DNA from 3 places in the Luteococcus sp. H91 genome. Region 2 is predicted to be linked to each of the others. Evidence: riboswitches for the same ligand, from Rfam matches in the RefSeq annotation. Region 2 holds a riboswitch; each other region holds the start of a gene.
What was found. A riboswitch is a leader RNA that binds a small molecule or an ion and turns the genes downstream of it on or off. The one in region 2 is predicted to bind cobalamin.

Region 1: another riboswitch for cobalamin. It lies ahead of cobN (cobaltochelatase subunit CobN); the one in region 2 lies ahead of AAEX57_RS09225 (hypothetical protein).
Region 3: another riboswitch for cobalamin. It lies ahead of AAEX57_RS07710 (VWA domain-containing protein); the one in region 2 lies ahead of AAEX57_RS09225 (hypothetical protein).

Annotation. Positions count from the first base shown of each region.
Region 1 is NZ_JBCDMV010000013.1:50,635-61,239, reverse strand. Features, by position in the region: gene AAEX57_RS07775 (serine/threonine-protein kinase) at 1-1,188, shown strand, start outside; gene AAEX57_RS07770 (hypothetical protein) at 1,220-1,795, shown strand; gene AAEX57_RS07765 (serine/threonine-protein kinase) at 1,836-3,434, shown strand; gene AAEX57_RS07760 (hypothetical protein) at 3,434-4,450, shown strand; gene AAEX57_RS07755 (EamA family transporter) at 4,478-5,365, opposite strand; gene AAEX57_RS07750 (GntR family transcriptional regulator) at 5,494-5,856, opposite strand; gene AAEX57_RS07745 (hypothetical protein) at 5,853-6,758, opposite strand; gene AAEX57_RS07740 (mechanosensitive ion channel family protein) at 6,968-7,855, opposite strand; cobalamin riboswitch at 7,933-8,057, shown strand; gene cobN (cobaltochelatase subunit CobN) at 8,062-10,605, shown strand, end outside.
Region 2 is NZ_JBCDMV010000016.1:72-6,421, forward strand. Features, by position in the region: gene AAEX57_RS09210 (superoxide dismutase) at 49-651, opposite strand; gene AAEX57_RS09215 (ABC transporter ATP-binding protein) at 863-1,660, shown strand; gene AAEX57_RS09220 (hypothetical protein) at 1,630-3,234, shown strand; gene AAEX57_RS09225 (hypothetical protein) at 3,329-3,991, opposite strand; adenosylcobalamin-variant (AdoCbl-variant) riboswitch at 4,079-4,160, opposite strand; gene AAEX57_RS09230 (class I SAM-dependent methyltransferase) at 4,206-4,802, opposite strand; gene truA (tRNA pseudouridine(38-40) synthase TruA) at 4,799-5,602, opposite strand; gene trmB (tRNA (guanosine(46)-N7)-methyltransferase TrmB) at 5,722-6,350, opposite strand, start outside.
Region 3 is NZ_JBCDMV010000013.1:39,954-46,581, reverse strand. Features, by position in the region: gene AAEX57_RS07710 (VWA domain-containing protein) at 1-1,526, opposite strand, end outside; cobalamin riboswitch at 1,554-1,706, opposite strand; gene AAEX57_RS07705 (polynucleotide kinase-phosphatase) at 1,747-4,242, opposite strand; gene AAEX57_RS07700 (3' terminal RNA ribose 2'-O-methyltransferase Hen1) at 4,235-5,704, opposite strand; gene cbiE (precorrin-6y C5,15-methyltransferase (decarboxylating) subunit CbiE) at 5,759-6,628, shown strand, end outside.

The sequences.
Region 1 (10,605 bases), on a different contig from region 2:
TTGGGTGCGATGCTCTACGAGCTGTGTTGTGGGGTGACGCCCTTCCAGGGTCGGTCTCCGCTGGCGGTGATGCAGGCACATGCGACGTTGCTGCCGGGACGTCCCGAGGGGGTTCCCGACGAGTTGTGGGAGGTGATCTCCCGGCTGCTGGCCAAGGATCCCGCCGAGCGTCCGGTGAGTGACGCCGAGGTGGTGGGCCTGCTGGCCCCGATGGTCGGTTCGTTCGACGGGCTGCCGACCGCACCGCGGCTCACCGAACCGCCCGCGGGAAGCCGCGTCGAACACACCGGCACGACGGTGCTGCCGGCGGCCGCCGCAGCCGCAGCGGTTGGTGCCGCGGCAGCAGCCGGGGACACCCGACTGGCCCCGCTGCCCCACACCGACACGGTGCTCACCCCACCCGGCTGGAATCCCGCATCATCCGGCGCACCGCTGGGCACCCCGTTGCCCGGCTTCCAGAGCAATCCCGCCATGAGCGGCGGACAGTTCGGTTACCAGACGGGTCAGCCGGGCATGTCGCAGCCGGGAATGTCCGGGCAGTCCGGCTTCCCGATGGGGCCCCAGACCGGCTATCCGCAGGGACCGGGTGGGTCCGGCATTGGCTGGAACTATGGCCCGACGGGTGCCACGGCGGCCCCGGCCCCGGAGAAGAAGCGTGGCGGGCTGGTGGCGTTGGCGCTGCTGCCCCTGGTGGCCCTCGCCGCGGGCGGGATCTGGTACCTGACCGCGGGCCAGGAGAAGGCGGCCACGCCAGCGGCACCCAGTCCCACCACCCAGGCCACCACGCAGGCCGCGGCGCCCACCCAGACCGCCAACGCCCAGACCCAACCAGCCGCGACGGTGACTGCCCAGTCCACCGTCACGGCGCAGTCCACCGTCACCGTGCAGCAGACCACTCAGGAGCAGGTGCCAATCACCCAGCCGGCACCCGTCGGCAGGTGGCTGCTGGTGCTGGAGTCTTTGGAGAAGGAGAAGTACTCCTACGGCGACGCCGTGGCCAAGGCCGGGGCCCTGTCCTCGTCGGGCGCCACGGTGCACGTCACGGACAGCGACTCGACGCCCGGGCTGCACGGCGGGTACTGGGCCCTGACCGTGCAGTCCTTCGACACTCGGGACCAGGCGGTGGCGATGTGCGAGCAGGTGGGCCGTCCGGTGGGCGACCGGTGTTACCCGCGACTTGTGGGGTAGTGGACCAACGGACAGGGGAGAGGCTTCAACGATGAACCAGAACAACGGGTCGCGCAATCTGCTGCTGGGTCTGCTGCTGGTGGTGATGGCGGCGGGTGCGGTGATGGTCGCCTTCCCCACGCAGATTCGCGAGCTGTTCGGGAAGGCGGACGATCCGGTGGCTGCCAGCCCGGCAACCACCGTCGGAACCACGGCACCAACAGGGAACCAGCCGACCCAGGCTGCGGCCCCCGCGACGGTCGTCACCACCGTCTCTGCCGCGGCTCCGGCGCCCAGCGTCGTGACCGTCACGGCGCAGGCCCCGCAGACCACCCAGATCCCCAACCATGTTGGGCGGGCGGGGGTGCGTGGCACCTGCGGCGCCAACGGCAAGGGCGACTGCTACATCTCGCTGCGCGCCCAGCCAAGCAGCACCAGCGCAGAGCTGGGCCGGGTGCCTGAGGGTGGGCACGTCTCCATCGTCTGCCAGGTCTACGGCAGCACCGTGAAGTCGTCGGTCTACGGCAGCAGCAATGTCTGGACCCGCACCCTGGAGGGCGCCTATGTGGCCAACATCTTCCTGGAGGCCGACGGGTTGAGCCAGACCGAGGTGACCCACGCATGCTGACCATCTTCAGCACAACCACCATCGAGCGAGGGACGACGTCATGACCGAGGAACGCCGGTTGGGCAGTCGCTACCGCTTGCAGGAGATGGTCGGCCGGGGCGCCATGGGGGAGGTGTGGCGCGGCGTCGACCAGAACGGGGCGACGGTGGCCGTGAAACTGTTGCTGCCGCAGTGGTCTCAGGACCCGGCGATGATCGCCCGCTTCGTCCAGGAACGCTCCGTACTGACCGGGATCCGTTCTCCCTATGTGGTGCAGATCCGGGACATGGTGGTGGAGGGCGACGCCATGGGGATCGTGATGGACTACGTCGACGGGCCGGACCTGCGCACCCACCTGGGACGGGTGGGAAGCATGGCGCCCCGGGAGGTGTCCCGGCTGGGTGCCAACGTGGCCCGCGGCCTGCACGAACTGCACGGCCACAGCGTGGTGCACCGCGACATCAAACCGGAGAATGTCCTGCTGGCCGGTGAATCCGGCGACTGGGAGCCGAGGCTGACCGACTTCGGCATTGCCCGGATCAACGACGCGTCGACGCGCCAGGCCACCGCCCTCGTAGGAACTCCCAACTACATGGCGCCGGAGCTGGCCGACGGCGCCGCGCCCAGCCCGCACAGCGACCTCTATGCGCTGGGCATCCTGCTCTACGAGCTGTGCTGCGGGGTGACGCCCTTCCAGGGCAACCCGCTGGCGGTGATGCAGGCGCACGCGACGCTCGTCCCGGGCCGGCCGGCCGGCCTCCCTGACGAGTTGTGGGACGTGATTGCCTGGCTGCTGCGCAGGGATCCCACCGGTCGGCCGCAGGGTGCCGGGCAGGTGGCCGCGGCCCTCGACGGGGTTTCCCCGCAGCTGGTGGGTCGCCCGCCGGCCCCGGCCTTGAGTTCGCCGCCGCCCGGGGTGCCGCAAGCGCGCCAGGGCACCACCTTCCTGGGAGCGGCCACGCCACCACGCAGCGACACGGTGCTGGCCAGCCCCGGATCCTCCATCCCGCCCGTCGGTCGGGCGCCGACGGGTCAGGCACCCAATGTGCCGCCGGCCACGGCCTACGTCGGTGACCCCGGCGTGCAGCGGACCACCGCAATGCCCGGTGGGCAGCAGCGCTGGAATGGGGCCGGTGCTGGGGGCGCCCTGCCGCCCGCCCCGCCCCAGAAGAAGTCGTCGCTGCCCCTGATCCTGGCGGGGCTGGTGGCCATTGCGCTGGCTGCCTTCGGTGCCACCCGGGTACTGGGCTCCGACGAGGCCGCGAAGTCCCCAGTGAGCACCGCGCCGGCCGCCGCCCAGACCCCGCAGGGGGCCACCACCCAGGCCACCAGCCAGACGCAGGCCGCGCAGCAGAACACCACGACTGCGGCCGCCCCGGTCACGACCCAACGGGTCATCCAGCTGCCGGCCGGTGCCACCACGTGCCAGCAATCCGGCACCGCCGAGCCGTACACCAATGTGGCGTCGGGAAATGCGAGGACCACCTGCCCCTTTGCCGTTCAGGTGCTCACTGACTACCGCAGCAATGGCGGCAAGGGCGGTTCCGCTTCCTTCGTGTCATACAGCCCTGTTACCGACCAGCGCTATCCCATGACCTGCACCGGCGGCGACGTGGTCACCTGCACGGGTGGCAACGGTGCGGTGGTGTTGATCTGGTGATGTCGAATCCCAGCCAGATCCGGCGAGTCGTTGGGGTGCTGGCCCTGGCGGCAGCGGTGCTCACCCTGACCGCGTGCGGCGGCTCCACCGCTCTGCCGGGTGAGCCGGGCGGCCCGCCTGCCCCGACGAGCGCACCCCCGCCGGTGGTGCAGACCACCGGTGTCTCGCCTTCGGCTGCGACGCCGACGGGTTCCGGGACCCCGGTGGTGGTCATTCCCTCGGCCACGAGTGCCAGCGCCACCGCATCCGGTTCCGGTGACAGCGGCTCGTCAGCACCGAGGGGATCCGCCTCGGGCAATCATCCGGCTGCCCTGGTCAGCTCCTTCCCATCTCTGCAGGCAAGGCTGAGCGGGCCGGCGGGGGTGGCGATCGTTCCCGTCGGCGGCGCGGGGAAGCCGGTGGTTCTGGGGAAGCTGCAGACCGGGGCGGCCTGGTCCACGGCCAAGGTGCCGCTGGCGATTGCCGCGTTGGGCTCTGCGGCGTCGGCAAGCAGCGGAGACGTGCGTCGGGCGATCATCGCCTCCGACAACGAGGCGGCCGACCGGTTGTGGCACCGGATCGGGGGTGGCCAGCAGGCAGCTTCCGCTGTTGACAAGGTGCTTCGTGCCGGTGGGGATGCCGTGACCCTGACCCAACCCGCCGTGGTGCGCCCGCCCTACAGCGCCTTCGGGCAGACGTCGTGGGCGCTGACCAACCAGGCCAGCTTTGCGGCGCACCTGCCGTGCATGGCGTCGGGGACGCAGGTGCTGGGATTGATGCGCCAGGTGGATGGCGGTCAGCAATGGGGGCTGTACCGGCTGGGGGGTGCCGCGATCAAGGGTGGTTGGGGGCCGTCGTCGGGTTCCGGCTACCTGGTGCGCCAGCTGGGCGTGCTCCCGGTGGAGGGCGGGCAGCTCGGCGTCGCGATCATGGTGGACTCGCCCGGAGGATTCGAATCCGGCGTGCGGGATCTCAATGTGATAACCGATTGGCTGCAGGCCAATCGGGCGGCGCTCCCGGCGGGCGGCAACTGCTGACCTGCTCCGGCTTGGCGCCACGCAGGATCAGGTGGAGCGGGTGGCGCCGATCGAGGCGACGATCACACAGGCCATCGCCAGCAGGTCCGTCGGGCTGAGCCGTTCGCCCAGCAGGATCAGCGCCGCCAGGGCCGCGGCGGCGGGTTCGATGCTCATCAGGATGCCGAAGACCCTCGGCGGGATGGACTTCAGCGCCACCATCTCCAGCGAGTAGGGCACCACGGAGCTGAGCAGACCGACGCCGGCGCCGGCCAGCAGCACGTCGGGGCGGACGATCTGGGCGCCGCCCTGGTGAATCGCGGGGACGGCCAGGACGACGGCGCCGATGGTGCAGGCCAGGGTCAGCGCATCCATCCCCGGCCAGGTCTTGCCAGCGCGCGCCGCGGTGACGATGTATCCCGCCCAGCATGCCCCGGCCAGCAGGGCGAAGAAGACGCCCCACGGGTCCATCCCGGTGGGGGTGAAACCCAGCAGCGCCACCCCGGCCAGAGCCAGTAGCGCCCACATCACGTCGAGTGCCCGACGGCTGCCCACCACCGACAATCCCAAGGGACCAAGGAATTCCAGTGTCACGGCCAGGCCCAGAGGCAGGCGGGCGAAGGCCTCGTAGATGCTGACATTCATCCCCACCAGACAGGTGGCATAGGCCAACCCGGCCGGCCAGGACCGCGCCGAGAGCGGCTTGGCCTGCTGATCCGGATGGCGTCGAGCCTCGCGACGGGTGCGGCCCCGGCCCAGCGCCGTGAGCAGCAGCAGGGCGACGGCGGCCGCGGCAATCCGCAGCCAGGCCATGGTCACCGGCGGCACCACCCCAAAGAGGTTCTTGGCCACCGCGGCCCCCACCTGAACGGACGCGATGGCGGCCAGCACCATCCAGATGGCGCCCGAGGTCGGTCGAGTGGTCGGGGAAGTCACGCCGCCCACCTTCTCACAGGGCGCAGGAGCGGTTGGGACTGCCACAAGTGGAAGCTGTAAGGGCACACAGTGCATCAGATGAGTTGATCTTGGTCTGGGCTTCCATTCGTGGCAGCGTGACGGATGGCTCAGGCCAGATGCTCCTCCACGGCCAGACGGATCGTCGCGTCATCCACTCCCAGCGCCCGGGCGCGGGCTACGAAATCCCGGGCCAACGCGGGCAAGGGATCCGGGGTGGGGGCCGACGCGCTGCCGGTGACCCGAGTGCCGGCGCCCCGGCCAGTGGCCACCAGACCGGCCTGCTCCAGCTCCTTGTAGGCGCGGGCCACGGTGCCGGCCGCCACCCCCAGGTCCCGGGCCAGCTGCCGCACCGACGGCAGTCGAGTGCCGGTGGCCAGCTGTCCGGTGGCGATTGCCGTCGCGATCTGGGCACGGAGCTGTTCGTAGGGGGGTGTCGGGTCGCTGTCGAGCACCCGGATCTGGAGGCTCATGACACGGTTTTCGTGCGCAGGCCGGGGGCGATCAGCACGGCCAGTGCCCAGGCGCAGGCTGCGATGCTGAAGAGCGCCACGGCCCCGAGCACCAGGGCGAGGCGTGGGAGGTTGTCATCGATGGCGAGGGCCGTGAGGGCGCTGCAGGAGGCCAAGGGTGCCCCGACGGCAATCAGGGCGCTCGCGACCATCGCTTCTATGGTGAGGCGGCGTGTCTGGTCGTCGATGGCGACGACGGCAGGGTCGGATCCATTGCGTGGCCGAGAGATGGCCAGCGCGAGACCAATGGCGAGCGCCACCATGCACAGCGCGAGCAGTGCAGCCAGCGGACCGGAGTACCAGGTTCCCGGGAAGGGGCCAGCGCTGTGGATGGAGGTGACAGGGGGGAGGCCCGGCGTCGGCTCGACCGGCGACTCCCAACCGAAGCTCCGTCCCACGGTGCCCAGCTCGTCGGGGTTCGGGTCCTGGTGTCGCCAGCACCACAGCAGCAATGCGGTCAGGGCCAGTCCCAGAACCGCCAGGGTCCTGCTCAGTGCGGTCGGCACGTAATGGGATTGGGACCTGTCCTCGAGCGCGGCCACCCCAGGGGTGCGGGCGCTGCGCCACACGAAGGCCTCGTTGAGCGCCAGGACGACGAGGCTGACCAGTGCTCCGGCGCTGGGGGCCAGAATCAGGCCCAACCCGAAGCGTCCCGTGGGAGACACGATCATCGCCACGATGGTGCCCGCGAACAGCCCGCCCCAGCGAGCGGTGAGGCTGCTGCGGTCAAGGTGGGCGAGGCGTGGATGAGTGACCGGATCGGGCTGCAGTCGCCTGCGTCGCACGACCAGGATGGCGGTGGTCACCAACAGGATCGGTGCGATCCACTGGACAAGGATGACGAAGAAGACGGCTCCGCTCATGGTTGGCCTTTCGACAGTGGCGAATTTGTATCGCGCGTTTGATACAAGTGTCCGGCTGTGGTGGTCTTGTGTCAATAACTTGATACAAGACCGGACCTCGACGGGCTCGGCCATCGTGGCTGGGTTGGGCGCATCCGGTCGTCGGTGGGCGTCGGGCAGCGGCGCAGCCGCGGTCCCCGAGCTTGCCGAGGGCCTCGGAGGGAGCCGCCTCAGATCGTCGTCGAGCCGTGACCCCAGGCGATCGGGCCACGGACCCCCGCCTCGTCCAGGGCTCGTTTGGCGCGCTCCCGGAGCTCTCGCTGCACGCCCCACTGCTTGTTGGCAAGGCATTTTGCCGTGATTCGCAGGGTCATTGCCTGGCCGGTGATGGTCTCGACGCCGAGCACCTCGGGCGGGTCGATCAGGTCGGCCGCGTGGCTCTCGTCGGCGGCGAAAGCGGTGCAGACCCGCTCCAGCACATCGACGGCGTGGGCCGGATCCTCCGTCGGATTGATCGGCAGGTCGATGGTGGCGATGCTCCAGCCCTGCGACACATTGCCCAGCGTGGTGATCTCGCCATTGCGCAGGTACCAGAGCATCCCGTTGGCATCGCGGACGCTGGTGACTCGCAGCCCGACGTGCTCCACCGTGCCGGTGATCTCGTTCACGGTGATCACGTCGCCGACGCCGAACTGGTCTTCCAGGATCAGGAAGATGCCGCTGATCACGTCCTTCACCAGGCTCTGCGCACCGAAGGCCAAGGCGACGCCGCCGACGCCGGCCGAGGCGAGCACCGGCGCCAGGTTGATCCCGATGTGGCTCAGGATGGTCAGCACCGCCACGGTGACGATCAGGAAGGTGGCGGCGCTGCCCAGGATCGACCCCATGGTGGCGGCGCGCTGGCTCTGCCGCTGCGATTCCATCCCGGTGGCGGCGGCCAGGATCTGGCCGGGGCGGCCCAGCTTGTCCAAGTGCTGCCTGGCCCGGTCAGTGGACAGCTTGACCATCCGTCGGATGGCCACCTGCACCAGCCACCGGCCGATCACCGCCAGCGCGATGATCACGGCGATGGCGACGGCCGTCTCCGGCCAGACGAAGACGAGACTCTGCAACAGCATGGCTCCATTGTGTCGGGTCCGGGTCGGGTGCCGGGCGCCCGACCGCGCAACTTCATCGCCACCGGCCCGCCTCTGGCTAGACTGACCCCGCTCGCGGCGCAGGAACCCGGTGCGAGTCCGGGGCGGTTCCGCCACTGTGAAAGCCCTTGTCAGTTGGTTGACGGGCACCAAGCCAGACACTCACCGCGGGCATGACCTGAACGACGATGGGGCGAGAACCCCACCCAGGAGGAAAAGTGCGCATCGCGCTGCTGTCCACGTCCGACACCGACCTGCTCTCGGCCCGCGCCAGCGGCGCCGGGTACGTGCTCGCGAATCCGGCCCGCTCCGGCCACCAGTCGATGGCCGAACTCATCGAAGGGTGCGACCTGGTCCTGGCCCGCATCCTGGGTGGGCCGCAGGACCTGTGCGAGGGTTTCCGCCGCATCGCCGCCACTGGGATTCCCACCGTCGTGCTCGGCGGGGAGCAGCAGCCCAACGCCGAGCTGATGGAGCTCTCCACGGTGCGGATCGGGATCGCGGCCGAGGCGCACCGCTACCTGGCCGAGGGCGGCCCCACCAACCTGGCCCAGTTGCACGCCTTCCTGGGTGACACGGTGCTGCTCACCGGCGAGGGATTCGAGGCCCCGCAGGCGATTCCGGCCTGGGGTTGGGCGTCGCGGGAGCCGGTGGCGGGTGCCGAAGGCCTGGCCAAGGTGGGCATCCTCTACTACCGCGCCCACGAGGCCAGCGGGAACACCGCCTTTGCGCACGCCCTGGCCGACGCCGTCGATGCCACCGGGCAGGCCGTCGGGCTGCCGATCTTTGCCGGCTCGCTGCGCTCGGCCCCCGACGCGCTCTATGAAGCCCTGGGTGAGTTGGATGCCCTGGTCGTGACGGTCCTGGCCGCGGGCGGCAGCACCCCGGCCACCGCCAGCGCCGGAGGGGATGACGAGGCGTGGGACGTGGAGCGGATGGCCGCCCTGGACATCCCCGTCATCCAGGGCCTCTGCCTGACCAGCTCGCGGGCGGACTGGCAGGCCAATGACGACGGCGTCAGCCCGCTGGATGCCGCCACCCAGATCGCCATCCCGGAATTCGACGGCCGGATCATCGGCGGGCCGTTCAGCTTCAAGGAGTTCGACGACGAAGGGCTGCCCCACTACGTCGCTGACCCCGAGCGCTGCACCCGGCTGGCCCGGCTCGCCACCCACCACGCCCGGTTGCGACACCTTCCCAACGAGGACAAGAAGATCGCGCTGATGCTGTCCGCCTATCCCACCAAGCACGCCCGGATCGGCAATGCGGTGGGCCTGGACACCCCCGTCTCCGCGGTGCGGCTGCTGCGCCGGCTGCGTGACGAGGGTTATGACCTGGGTGGCGAGAACGAGGTCACCCGGATCATCGAGGGTGACGACGACACCGTCGCGGGCGACGCCCTGATCCACGCCCTGATCGCCGCGGGTGGTCAGGACGAGGAGTGGCTGACCAGCGACCAGCTCACCGACGCGCACGTCCGGATCACCCCCGACCAGTACCGTGAGTGGACCGCGGACCTCCCGTCGGAGCTGCGTGAACAGATGACCGAGGCCTGGGGCGAGGGGCCCGGTCAGCTCTTCGTCAACGACGACGGAGAACTGGTGCTGGCCACCCTGCAGGCCGGCAATGTGGTGCTGATGATCCAGCCGCCCCGCGGTTTCGGGGAGAATCCCGTCGCGATCTACCACGACCCGGACATGGCGCCCAGCCACCACTACATCGGCGCCTACCGCTGGATCGAGCACGGTTTCGGCGCCGACGCGGTGGTGCACCTGGGCAAGCACGGCTCGATGGAGTGGCTGCCCGGAAAGAATGCGGCGCTCTCGGCGGCCTGTGGCCCGGATGCCGCGATCGGCTCGCTGCCGCTGGTCTATCCCTTCCTGGTCAACGATCCCGGTGAGGGGGCGCAGGCCAAGCGGCGCGCGCACGCGGTGATCGTCGACCACCTGGTGCCGCCGATGGCGCGCGCCGAGAGCTATGGCGACATCGCCCGACTGGAGCAGCTCCTGGACGAGCACGCCAACATCGCCGCCATGGACCCGGCCAAGCTGCCCGCCATCCGCGGCGAGATCTGGAGCCTGATGCGGGCCGCGGAGATGCACCGTGACCTGGGGCTGGAGGAAAGGCCGGAGGACGAGGAGTTCGACGACTTCCTGCTGCACGTCGACGGTTGGCTGTGCGAGATCAAGGACGCCCAGATCCGCGACGGCCTGCACACCCTGGGCAGCGCGCCGGTTGGTGAGGCCCGGGTGAACCTCGTGCTGGCCATCCTGCGCGCCAGCCAGGTCTGGGGAGGCGCCACCGCCGCGGTTCCCGGCCTGCGTCGCGCGCTGGGGCTGGCCGACGACGCCGATGCCGTGCACACCGACGAGGTGGAGGGCGTCGCGCGGGAGTTGGTGCAGGCGATGGAGGAGGCCGGCTGGGACCCGGAGGCCGCGGACCGGGTGGCCTCGACGAGCCCGGGCAGCGTGGATGCTGCGGAGGTCGCCCGGGTGCTGCGCTTCGCCGCCGAGCAGGTGGTTCCCCGCCTGGCCCGCACCACCGACGAGCTGACCGCCGTCATCCACGCCCTGGCGGGTGGCTTCATCAACGCCGGCCCGTCGGGTTCGCCGCTGCGCGGCCTGGTCAACGTGCTGCCCACCGGGCGCAACTTCTACACCGTCGACCCGCGCGCCATCCCGTCGCGACTGGCCTGGGAGACCGGCCAGGCGATGGCCGACTCCCTGCTAAAG
Region 2 (6,350 bases):
GAACGGGGGCTGTAGGCGACGCTTCGCGCTCGGGCGATCAGGCGACGATCAGGCCTGCTGCGCCTTGGTGAAGCGCTCGGTGACGTCGGCCCAGTTGATCACATTCCACCAGGCGGTGACGTAGTCGGCCTTCACGTTCTTGTACTGCAGGTAGTAGGCGTGCTCCCACATGTCCAGCTGCAGCAGCGGGGTCTGGCCCAGCGGCACATTGCCCTGCTGGTCGAACAGCTGCAGGACGTTGAGGCGCTTGCCCAGCGCATCCCAGGCCAGCACCGACCAGCCGGAGCCCTGGATGGCCTTGGCATTCTCGTTGAACTGGGCCTGGAAGCCGTCGAAGGAGCCGAAGAACTCGTCCAGCGCGCTGGACAGCTCACCCTCAGGGCGGTCGCCGCCCTCGGGGGACATGTTCTTCCAGAAGACGGAGTGGTTGACATGGCCACCCAGGTGGAAGGCCAGATCCTTCTCCAGCTTGTTGATGTTGGCGAAGTCACCCTTGGCGCGGGCCTCCTCCATCTTCTCCAGCGCGGTGTTGGCGCCGGCCACGTAGGTTGCGTGGTGCTTGGAGTGGTGCAGCTCCATGATCTCGGGAGCGATGTGCGGCGCCAGGGCGCTGTAGTCGTAGTCAAGATCGGGCAGGGTGTAGACAGCCATGTGAATCCTCTTTCCGTCTTCGCCAGGCGGCAGGGCCTGGAGCCCCTGGTGAAGGGGCTTTCCTAGGGACAACAACGATCCTATGGACTTTGTTCCCGGTGGACCAGACTGTTCGCCGCGAGCGCGATCCACGACAAGTGCCCATGGCTTGGAGCAACTTTGCGCCGGTCTGGCCATTGGTTCTGCCCCCGTGGCGCGATGTACTGGATGGATGAGTCAACCACGTTCCGACTACGGCGCTCCCGTCCTGGTGATGCGCAATCTGTCCAAGCGATTCGGGCCGAAGGTGGCCGTCGACGACCTCTCACTGGCCGTGCCCGCGGGCTGCCTCTTCGGTCTGGTCGGGCCCAACGGGGCGGGCAAGACCACCAGCCTGAGCATGGCCACCGGTCTGCTCCGCCCCGACGCCGGCCAGGTGGAGGTCTGGGGCCACGACGTGTGGAGTGATCCCGTCGCGGCCAAGGCGATGATGGGGGTACTGCCCGATGGCCTGCGGCTCTTCGACCGCTTGAGTGGCCTGGAATTGTTGCGCTTTGCCGCCGGGATGCGCGCCGTTGCACCTGACCAGATCGAACTGCGAGCCCAGGCGCTGCTGCACGCCCTGGGGCTGACGCAGGACGCCAACACATTGGTCTGCGACTATTCCGCCGGCATGACCAAGAAGATCGGGTTGGCCTGTGCCCTGGTGCACAATCCGCGACTGCTGGTGCTGGACGAGCCCTTCGAGGCGGTGGATCCCGTCTCCGGCCAGGCCATCCGTCAGATCCTGCACGACTTCGTGGCCGGTGGCGGCACCGTCGTGCTGTCCAGCCATGTGATGGAGCTGGTGGAGAGCCTGTGTGATGCGGTCGCGGTGGTCGCCAACGGGCGGGTGCTGGCAATCGGTCCGACGGCCGAGGTGACCCAGGGGCGGCGACTGCAGGAGCGCTTCATCGAGCTGGTCGGTGGCGGCACGAGTGACGCGGGGGAGGGGCTGGCATGGTTGGGACACTCGTCCGACTCAAACTGACTCTGCTGCGGCGCTCGCTGCAGGGACAGACGGCCAAGATCATTGGCCTGGTGGTGATCGGTCTCTACGCGCTGGGCGCCCTCGGTTGGCTGTCGGTGGCCCTGATGGGGCTGCGCGGCGCCTCCGACCAGTTGCACGGCGGCGCCACCACCGTCGGCTTCGCAGCGCTGACGCTGGGGTGGCCGCTGGGCACGTTGCTGGTCTCCGGCAGCGACCAGACCCTGGACCCGGGCCGCTTCGCGCTCTTCCCGGTGCGCGCCCGGCAGCTGATGCCCGGGCTGCTGGTCTCTGGTCTGGTGGGGATCGGGGGCCTCTTCACGATGCTGCTGGCCCTGGTCCACGTGGCCAGTTGGAGCACCGGTGTCGCGCCGCTGCTCTTCGGGCTGCTCGCGGCGGTCCTGGGATGCACCACCTGCATCCTGCTGGCCCGCACCGCCGCCGCCAGCTTCTCGTCGGCGCTCAGCACCCGCCGCTACCGGGACGGCGCCGCGCTGCTGCTGGGCCTGCTGGCGATGGGCAGCGGAATCGGCGTCCAGTTGGTGATGCGCTGGCTGGGCAATGTGGAGCAGCTCGAACAGCGGGCGGCACGCCTGGCCTCGGTGGCCTCCTGGACGCCCTTCGGCTGGGCCTGGGCGCTGCCCTGGGATGCGGCCACCGGCCGATGGGGCCTGCTCGCGGTACACACCGCGTTGGCCATCGCGCTGGTCGCGGCACTGTGGAAGCTCTGGGAACGTTCCCTGTCCCGGGCGCTGACGTCGCCGCTGGAGGCCGGTGGTGCGGGCGGGCGAGCCAAGGCCCACTCCGTCGTGGACCGGCTGGTGCCGGCGGGGCCAGCCGGAGCGATCGCGGCCCGCTCGCTGCGCTACTGGCGGCGCGACCCGCGCCACCTGGTGCTGGCCGTCTCGGTGCTGCTGATGCCGCTGCTGATGCTGGCGCCCAGCCTGCTCGGGGGCTCCGGGGAGGATTCGATGATCAGCGGGCGCGGCATCCTGTTCCCGGCCATCTTCTCCGTGCTGCTGTTGGGATCCCTGGCCGTGGCGCAGGAGATCAGTTACGACGGGAGCGCGCTGTGGATGCACATCTCCGCCGGGGTCAGTGGCCGGGCCGACCGACTGGGCCGGCTGCTGGCCGCCGGATGGATCCTGCTGCCCATCGCCCTGCTGATCGACGTCGTGCTGATGGCGGTCTCCGACGGATGGGCACTGGCGCCGGAACTGGTGGGCGGATCTGTCGGCTGTCTGCTGGTGGGGGCGGCCGTCGGAACCGTCACCGGAGCCTATTGGCAGGTGCCCCAGCCGCCGCCCGGGCAGAATGCCTTCTCCCGCGGGGAGGGCGGTGGTGCGGCGGGCATCCTGCTCAGCTTCGTCAGCATGTTCGCCACCGGCCTGCTGGCCCTGCCGGTGATCATCCCGCTCATCCTGGCGGGGTCGCGTCCCGGGCTGGGCTGGCTGCTGCTGATGGCAGCACCGGTCTACGGAGCGGCCCTGCTGGCCGGATCGGTGGTCTGGGGTGGCCGGGTGCTGGAGCGCAGCTGGCCCGAGGTGCTCAAGCAGGTCACCTACAGCAAGGAATGATCACCCCGGATGCCAGGCCTGCCCAGCGTCGCCCGGCCGTGCTGGCACGATCGGCAGGGCGACGCCGCGACGGGTGGATGGGCCTGCGGGAGGCTCAGGCCTTCTTGCGACGGCTGGCCAGGAAGGCGGCGACCCCGGCGCAGAGCAGCAGTGCCACCACGCCGATGGTGGCCCACGGGGTGCCCTTCTTGTCGGCCTTCTGCGCGGGGGCGGCGCTGGCGGGGGCCGACGGTGCAGCGCTCGTGCTGGCCGTCCCGGCCGCGGCATCCAGCGCGGGCATCGTCGGGGTGCACTTGGCGCCATAGCACCAGCCCTCCAAGGTGCCGGCCTTGGGCTTGGACTGGTCCGAACCCAGCTGGCTGAAGGTCCACTTCCCGCCCTTGGTTGCCGTGTAGTACTGCCAGAAGTTGCCGTCGAACTTCGCCGGGCACTTGGCCGGTTCGCCTTCCATGGCGCAGATCATCTGGCCCTTGGCATCCTTGGTGATCTTGACCCCGGCTTTGGTCAGCAGTTCGGTGCCGGTGGGGGCCACGTCGACGCACTTGTTGATCATGAGGTCGCCCTTGGAGCTCTGCACCACCAGCCAGATCTTGCCCTGGTCCAGGCAGTCGCTGGTCTCGTTGGCGGGCAGGATGCGGGCCGGGGCGTGGGCGACGTCCGACGGCAGGGGAGCGCCGACAGCGGCCAGCGGTGTCAGGGACAGGGTGGCCGCGGCGGCGCCGGTGGCGACGAGCTGGCGAGCGGTGGAGGTGAGCACGGTGGATCCTTTCGGCGGCCAGAAGACGGCCGCGGATGGCCACACCCGCGACTCGCCCGCAGACCACGACGGGTGGTGATGAGTCTGCCGACGCCGGGTGCTCCGACTGTACGGTTGCGGGTCAGTTCCGGGCTTGCACCGGATTCCCCCAGCGGCGGCAATGCGCCGAAGACTACTGCACGCGGCACTGCGGCGTCGCCGCGGTGCCTTTGGGTCAGCCGCCCGGGCGCACCTCCAGCACCCGGAAACCCTTGTGGGAGGCCAGACGCTCACAGGCATAACCCTGCTCGGTCAACCAGCGGGCCAGTGAGTCCGCGCCCAGGTTCTTGCCCACCACCATCACCGCGCGCCCGTTGGGCGCCAGCCGGGGGAGCCAGGTCAACAGCAGTTCGTGCAGCGCCGGCTTGCCGATCCGGATCGGCGGATTGCTCCAGATCTCGTCATAGCGGGTGGCCGGGTCGGCCTGCTCCGGCAGGAGGGCGTTGACCCGGTCCCCGGCGCCGATCGCCTCGGCATTCAGCCGGGTCAGCGCCAGGGCACGCTCGTTCACGTCGACGGCGTCCACCACACTGCCCGGGCAGGCGGCGGCCAGGGCGACGGCGATCGGGCCATAGCCACATCCAAGATCAAGAAGCCGGCCGCCGTCGTGCGGCGGCGCCACCTCGTCCAACATGATCTTGGTGGCCGGATCCAACCGGCTGCCGGAGAAGACCCCATTGGCCGTGGTCAGGGTGACGTCGTGGCCCCAGATGGTGGCCGTGATCTCGCGTCGCTTCTCCGGGCCGTCCGGGGTGCTGAAGTAGTGGCTCACGGGGCCTCCTGGGTGGTCTCGGGCAGGGTGCGCACGGCGCGGGAGAGCTCGGCGCGGGCGGCCAGCTGGTCGTCGTCCGGGTAGCCGACCTCTTCCAGACACAATCCCTTGGCGGGCATCACCAGTACGCCGTTGTGGCGTTTGGGCGAGGCCATCACCTGGGCCAGCCAGGCCTGGTCCTTGCGGCCGGTGCCGACGGTGGTCATGGCGCCCATCAAGGAACGCACCATCGAGTGGCAGAAGGCGTCGGCCACGACGGTGTACTTCAGCGCCCCGTCGGCGCTGCGCTCCACCCGCAGCCCGGTCAGGGTGCGGATGGTGGTGGCACCGTCGCGCGGCTTGCAGAAGGGTGCAAAGTCGTGCAGGCCCAGCAGCATCCGGGCGGCATCATTGGTGGCCTCCACGTCGACGACGCCGCGGATCTGCGCGACGTGCCCGCGCAGCAGCGGATCGGGCCGGGAGACCTCGTCCCAGACCCGGTAGACATAGCGACGCCAGATGGCGGAGAAGCGGGCGTCGAAACCCTCGGGCGCCCGGGAGACCCGACGGACCTGCAGGTCCTCGTCGAGGACACGATCCAGACGCCGTTGCAGCCGGGAGGTGTCGACATCGGACGGCAGGTCGACGTGGGCCACCTGGCCGCGGGCGTGCACCCCGGCGTCGGTGCGGCCGGCGACGGTCAGCTGCACGGGACCGCCCAACCGCAGCACCTGGCCGATCCAGTGCTCCAGTTCGCCCTGCACGGTGCGCAGCTCGGGCTGGGTGGCCCAGCCGGAGAAGTGGGCGCCGTCATACGCGATGTCGAGTCGCCAGCGGGTGAGGGGAGTCGTCGGGGCCTCGACAGGCTCGGCCGTCGGGGTTGGGTTCTGCTCGGCCGTCGGGATTGGGGTCTGCTCGGCCGTCGGGTCTGGATGGCCGGTCACGAGGTCTTCCGATAGGTCAGGTCGTGGATGGTGCGGCCCGCGGCCAGGCCCTTGCGCTCGTACTTGGTGACCGGGCGGAGCTCCAGTCGCGGTGCCCAGCCGGTGTTCTCGGGATCGGCCGGGTCCAGGTGTTCGTTGACCAGCCCGGGCGCGACGTCCAGCACCTCCCGCATCCATTCGGCGTAGTCATCCCAGTCGGTGGCCAGCCGCCACCGTCCGCCGTCGACCAGTCGGGAACGCACCAGCTGCGCGAAGTCGGCGCTGACCAGACGTCGCTTGTGGTGGCGGACCTTGTGCCACGGGTCGGCGAAGAAGAGCCACAGCTCGCTGATCGAGCCCGGCTCGAAGAGGTGCTCCAGGCCCTGCTGGCCATTGCCCATCACGATCCGGATGTTGTCCACGCCCTCGCGCGCCATCCGGCTCAGCGTCGAGGCGACCGCGGGCTGGAAGACCTCGAAGGCCACCACATTCGCCTCGGGATGCGCCTTGGCCATCGCCACCAGCGATTCGCCGGTGCCGGAGCCGATCTCCACGATCAGCGGTGCGCGCCGGCCGAAAGCCTCGTCCCAGTCCACCGTGGCGGCGGCGACGATGGAGGTCTCGGTCTCGCCCTGCGCCACCTCGA
Region 3 (6,628 bases), on a different contig from region 2:
TTTCGGCGACGGGGCTGCTCCCCGGCGGCGGCCCGCAGGGTCTCCACCAGGTGCAGTGATCCGGTCGAGTCGCCGTTCGGTCGGCGGGCGCCAACCCGTCGCCCACTACTGGTGATTGCGCGGCTGCGCTTGCCCGCGGCACCGTCGCCCACCCCGCGCACTGTCAGCGTCCGCGGCCGGGGCGACGGGGTGGCGGCCTTCACCACGGTCTGCGCCCCGTCCGATGCCGCGGCCGGGGGAATGGGTGGCGGGGGCTGCGGCAGGTCCTCCTCCGGTGCCTCGGCGGGAGGCTCGTGCCCCTCGACGGGCTCGGGATCCGTGCTGGGGGAGTCGGGGCCCGTGGTGGGCGGCTCCGGCGAGGTCAGCTCACCGTCGTCGCCCTCACCGCCTTTTGGGTCGCGATCATCCTCCGGGGCGTCGGGGCTGTCGGCTGGGTCCGGTTGCTCATCTGGCTCGGGCGGCAGCTCGTCGTCGCCCAGCAGCTGGTCCAGCAGGTCCTCGTCCAGACCGGGCGCGTCGAAGGGATTGCGTCGACGACGGTGCGGCAGCGCCAGCAGCGCGGCCTGTCGGATGTCGATCTTGGTCACGGCGGTGCGGCCCTGCCACGCGGCGTGAGTGATGGCGGTGCGGGCGGTGACGATGTCGGCGCGCAGCCCGTCCACCTCGAAGGCGGCGCAGATCTCGGCGATCTTCAGCAGTGCCGCTTCCCCCAGTCGGACGCTGGGCAGCAGCTCGGTGGCGCGGGCGATCCGTTCGCTCAGGGTCTCGTCGGCCGTCCGGTAGTGGGCCTGGAAGCCGGCCGGGTCGGCGTCGTAGGCCATCCGGCGACGCACCACCTCGGCGCGCAGCTGCCAGTCCCGCGGGGCGGCCACCTCGACGGTCAGGCCGAAGCGGTCCAGTAACTGCGGGCGCAGCTCGCCCTCCTCCGGGTTCATGGTGCCGATCAGCACGAAGCGCGCCGCGTGCTCGATCGAGACGCCGTCGCGTTCCACCGTCGCCCCGCCCATGGCGGCGGCATCCAGCAGCAGATCCACCAGGTGGTCGTGCAGCAGGTTCACCTCGTCGACGTAGAGGATCCCGCGGTGCGCCTTGGCCAGCAGCCCGGGCTCGAACTCCACATTGCCGTGTGACAAGGCACTTTCCAGGTGGATGGAGCCCAGCACCCGGTCTTCGGTAGCGCCGACGGGCAACTCCACCAGCCGCACCGCCCGGCTGGTGACCGAGTCCGCGTCGAAGGGGCCGTCGGGTGAGGTGGCGCGCGGATCGGCCGGGTCGATGGAGAAACGGTCGCCCTGGAAGACGTCGATCGGGGGCAGGACGGCGGCCAGCGCGCGCACCGCGGTGGACTTCGCCGTGCCCTTCTCGCCGCGGACCAGCACCCCGCCGATCTGCGGCTGGATGGTGGTCAGCACCAGGGCCAGGCCCATCGCGTCGAGATTCTCGGATTCGCAGCCGACGATCGCGGAGAAGGGGAAGTGCTGGTGTGGCTGGGTCTGGTGTGGCTGGGTCTTTGGTGACAAGGGCATTCGAGGCTCCCGCTCAAGTGGCCGATGGATGGTCAGTGGCTCGAGGCCGGTCTTCGGACTCGTCGGGTGCGTGCGCGACGCCCCGGCTCACCGCAGCGGGCCTGTGCCGGATTCCCACCGGCTTCCCAGATTCTCCCCAACCCCCGGCGGACCGGTTCGGAGGCACCTCGGGCCTTGTCCGGCCCACTTTAGCGTCCTCCCACACCGGGCCACACCGTCGTCACAAGCGCGGATCCACCGGCTCCGACTCCATCGCCAGCACCGCGAAGACCGGCTCGTGCACCCGCCACAGCGGCTCGCCACGCACCAGACGGTGCAACGATTCCAGCCCCAGCGCGTACTCCCGCTGCGCCAGCGAGCGCTTCTTGCCCAGGTTGCGGCTCTTCAGCCGGGTGAGGTTGCGTTCCACCGTGTAGTCCGGACCGTAGATGATCCGCAGGTACTCCCGCCCGCGGACCTTGAGGCCGGGCTGCATCAGCGCGCCCTTCGTCGTGCGGCTCAGGTTGGCCAGCGGCTTGACCACCATTCCCTCGCCGCCCGCGCCGGTCAGCTGCTCCCACCAGGCCACTCCCTCGGCCACCGAGGCGGGATCCTCGACGTCCACCTCCAGCCGTCGGGTGCGACGGATCAGCTCCGGATCCGCCTCCGCCAGCCGGTCCGCGACGGCCAGATGCCAGCGATGGTCGCGGGTCTCGAAGGTGGCGCCTGCCGCCGCCAGTACCTGGAAGGGCGCCAGCTGCACCCCGTCCAGACCCCGAGTTGGCCAGGCATAACGGCGCCAGGCCTGGTCATAGGCGTGGGCATTGGCCAGGCTCTGCCGGGCGGTGGCCAGTTCCTCGGCCAGCTCCAGCCCGCGTCCGCCGCCAGCCTCCAGCGCCGCTACCTCGGCGGTCAACGACAACTTCGCGGCCGCGGCGACTGCGGCATACTGCTCCCGCAGCATTCCCTCCGACTTCAACGACCACGGCAACAGCTCGGCATCCAGCAGCAGCCAGTTGCTGCCCAGCTCCTCGAAGAGCCCGGCGGCGGTGGCGGCCCGGCGCAGTCGCCCGGTGAACTCGGCCTGCAACTTGGGCGGCAGGAAGGCCCGGCCGGTGCGGGTGTGCACAACGTCGCCGTCGTCGTGCAGGCGCACCACGGCCCGAGAGCCCATGTGCTTCTCCTGGCAGACCACCCGTCCGGCGCCCCACTCGCGGAACTGGCTGAAGGCCTCATCCGGGTGTTCCAGGTAGTCAGCTCGCTTGGACGTGGCCACCGGCGACATCGTCGGCGGCAGATAGGCCAGCTGCGACGGGTGCAGCGCGAAGCGGCTCATCACCTCCAGCGCACCGGCGGCATTCTCCGCCGGGACGGCGACGCGGCCCAGCAGCTCGGTCTCCACATTCCGCAGCCCCAGCACGTCGTCCAGCCGGAGCTGGTCGGGCGCGCGTTCGGCCGTCGCGAATGGTTTCACCGGTTGGTAGTGAACCGCGTGCGCGGCCACCTGCACCGTCTCCCGTTCCGGATAGCGCAGCGCGGAGAGCTGCCCGCCGAAGACCACACCGGTGTCCAGACAGAGCGTGTTGTTCACCCATTCCAACCGCGGCGTGGGGGTGTGGCCGTAGACCACCATCGCCTGGCCGCGGTATTCGTCGGCCCACGGGTAGCGCACGGGCAGGCCGAACTCGTCGGTCTCGCCGGTGGTGTCACCGTAGAGCGCGAAGGAGCGCACCCGGCCCGAGGCCCGCCCGTGGTAGGCCTCCTTCAGCCCGGCATGCGCCACCACCAGCTTCCCGTCGTCCAACACCAGGTGGGAGACCAGCGCGTAGCACCACTCCCGCACGGCGGCCCGGAAACTGGCCGGCTGGGCGTCCAGCTCCGCCAGGGTGGTCTCCAAACCGTGACTGACCTGCACCTTTGCCCCGTCCAGGGCTCGGACCAGCTTGGCCTCGTGATTGCCGGGCACCGCCAGCGCGTGGCTGGCGGCGGTCATTCCCATGGCGAGCCGCAGCACGTCGACCGTGCCGGGGCCGCGATCCACCAGGTCACCGACGAAGACCACAGTGCGGCCGTCGGGATGTTCCGCGTCCACCGCGTGACCGTCGTGGTCGCGGGTGATCCGGTAGCCCAGGGTCTCCAGCAGCTCCACCAGCTCGTCGAGGCAGCCGTGTACGTCACCGATGATGTCGAAGGGGCCGTGCAGGTGCTTGTGGTTGTTCAGCAGCGGATCGCGAACAATCCGGGCCTGCTCGATCTCCTCGGCGGAGCCGAGCACGGTGATGTGCCGGAACCCCTCGCGCTGCAGGCCCTTGAGGGACTTGGCCAGTTGTGCGGCCTGTCGACGCACCGGCCCCTCGCCGAAGGCACGATCCGGCCGGTGGGTGTTGCGTTCGATCGCCACCCGCGGATCGACGTCCAGTACGATCGCGACCGGCAGCACGTCCTGCTCCTTGGCCACCCGCACCAATTCCTTGCGGGCCTGGGGCGACGTGTTGGTGGCGTCCACCACGGTCAGCAGGCCGCGCTCCAGCCGCTTGCCGACAATGTGGTGCAGGATCTCGAAGGCGTCGGCGGAGGCGGACTGGTCATTCTCATCGCCGCTGACCAGGCCGCGGCAGAAGTCGGAGCTGACCGCCTCGAAGGGTGCGAACTTCTCCCGAGCGAAGGTGGACTTGCCGGCGCCGGAGACCCCGATCAGGGCCACCAGACAGAGTTCCGGGACGTGGACGTCAGCCATGGGAGGCCTCCTCGGTGCGGGTGAAGACGGCCAGTTGGGTGGGTGGGCCGAGCTCGGGGTCGTCGTCGCCGATACCGCCGAGCGTCACTTGGTAGCCGTAGGTCTGGGCGATGCGCGTGGTCCAGCTGGCGAACTGTTCCCGGGTCCATTCGAAGCGGTGGTCCGGGTGGCGCAGCTGGCCCGGCGCCAGCCCGTAGCGGGCATTGTGCTCGCCATTGGGCGTGGTCACGATCACCTGGCCGGGCTTCGCGGCGCCGAAGATGTTGGCCTCCAGCGACGGGTGCCGATCCTCGTCGACGTGCTCCAGCACCTCCACCAGCAGGATCGCGTCGAAGCCGGTCAGGGCGTCGTCCCGGTAGGTCACCGACGACTGCCGCAGGGTCAGCTTGCCGCGCACCGTGTCGCTCAGCCGGTCCAGGTTCAGCTTGCGTTCGGCCCGTTCCAGCTCACGGGCCGAGACATCCAGTCCCATCACCCGGGTGAACTGCGGGTCGGGCAGCAGGTGGCGCAGGAAGGCACCCTCGCCGCAGCCGACGTCGGCGACGCTGCGCGCACCGCTGCGATGCAGCGCGGCCAGCACCGCTTCCAGGCGCAGTTTGCGCAGCGGATGGCGCGCTTCGGGTTCGTTGTCCGTGGCCTCGGCTTCGGTGATCTCCGCCTCGGCGGCGTCAGCCTCGAGGGAATCCACTTCGGCGGGGAGCCGGTCGTCGAGTTCCTCCAGCCGGGTCAGGGCGTCGTCCACCAGACCGCGATGCGCGCCCAGATAGCGGCCAGTGATGAACGCGCGTTGCGGATGGCCGGGCAGCCAGTCGCCGCCGCGACGCATCAGCTTGTCCACCTCGTCGGTACTGATCCAGTAGTGCTTGCCCCGGTCCAGCACCGGCAGCAGGACGTAGAGGTGGCTGAGCGCGTCGGCCAGCCGCAGAGTGCCGGTGAGGGTGACGTCCAGATAGGGCGACGGACCCCAGCCGAAGCCGGCATCCTGCTCCAGCAGGGGAGTGCTGCGGGTCTCCACCCGCCAGCCCAGCGGCCCGAACAGGCTGGTGACCAGCTCATTCGCGTCCTGCCCCTCGTCGGGGCGGACGGCCATCGCCGGCAGGTGCACGGTCAGCGGCAGCGGGCTGGCGGCCAGTTCCGGGCGGGCATCGCAGCGGCCGTTGAGGGCGGTGGTGAAGACCTTGCCGATCGCCAGCGCCAGCATCGAACCGGCCGCGTAGGGCCGGTCGTTGACGTACTGGCCCAGGGTGCCGGGCTGCGCCTTGATGCCGCGCTGCTTGACCAGCGCGATCGGGTCGACGGTGACGCCCAGCGCCACGGTGCACCGGTCGTCGCTGGCCTCGGGGTAGTAGACCGTCGCGGTGCCGACGCTGAGGCTGCTGCGCTGCACCCGGTCCGGATGCTTGTGCAGCAGGAAGCCCAGGTCGGACGCCGAGGGCGCGGTGGAGGTCAGGGTGAGCAGCATTCCACCAGTCTGGCACTGGGGCGGGCCGCAGTGGTGCCGCTAGCGTTGGGCTCCATGAGTCTCGAGCGACCGGTTGACGTGGTGGGGGTTGGCGCCGACGGCTGGGATGGCCTGCCCGATCGGTTGCGACGGCTGGTGCTCGACGCCGACGTGCTGCTGGGCGGCGCCCGCCACCTGGCGATGATCCCGGGGGCCTCGACAGGCTCGGCCGCCGCGGCTGGGTCGCTGTCCACGGCCCCCGAGAAGAACCCAACCACGGTCCCCGAGCCTGTCGAGGGGTCCCCGCGCCCAACTCGCCTGCCGTGGCCCTCCCCCCTACGGGAGAAGCTGCCCGCGCTGCTGGATTCCCTGCCGGCCGATGCGGCGGTGGTGGTGCTGGCCTCCGGTGATCCGCTGGTCAGCGGGATCGGCACGACGCTGATCGGGATGCTGGGCGCCGAGCGGGTCCGGATCCACCCCGCCGCCTCCTCCGTCGCCCTGGCCCGGGCGGAGTTGCGCTGGAGCGCCGAGAGCTGCGCCGTGGTGAGCGTCGTCGGCCGCGACGTCAGCCTGATCAACCGGGAGCTGGCGCCGGGGCGACGGGTGATCGTGCTCAGCTCCGACGAGCACACCCCCGCGCAGATTGCGGAGTTGCTGGTGGCGGCGGGCTACGGCGCCAGCATCCTGCATGTGCTGGGCAATCTGGGTGCCCCCGACCAGACCCACCGGACCGGCCGGGCGGCCGGTTGGCAAGGGGATTCGCCGCGGCTGAACATCGTCGGGCTGGAACTCGACGGGCCGCTGCGGGCCGGCTGGACTGCCGGTGCCCCCGACAACCTGTTTGCCCCGTTGACCCCGCTGCCGCGGGATGAGCGGGCCGTGATCCTGGCCCGGCTGGCCCCGGTTCCCGGCGAACACCTGTGGACAGATGACGCGTCGGTGGCC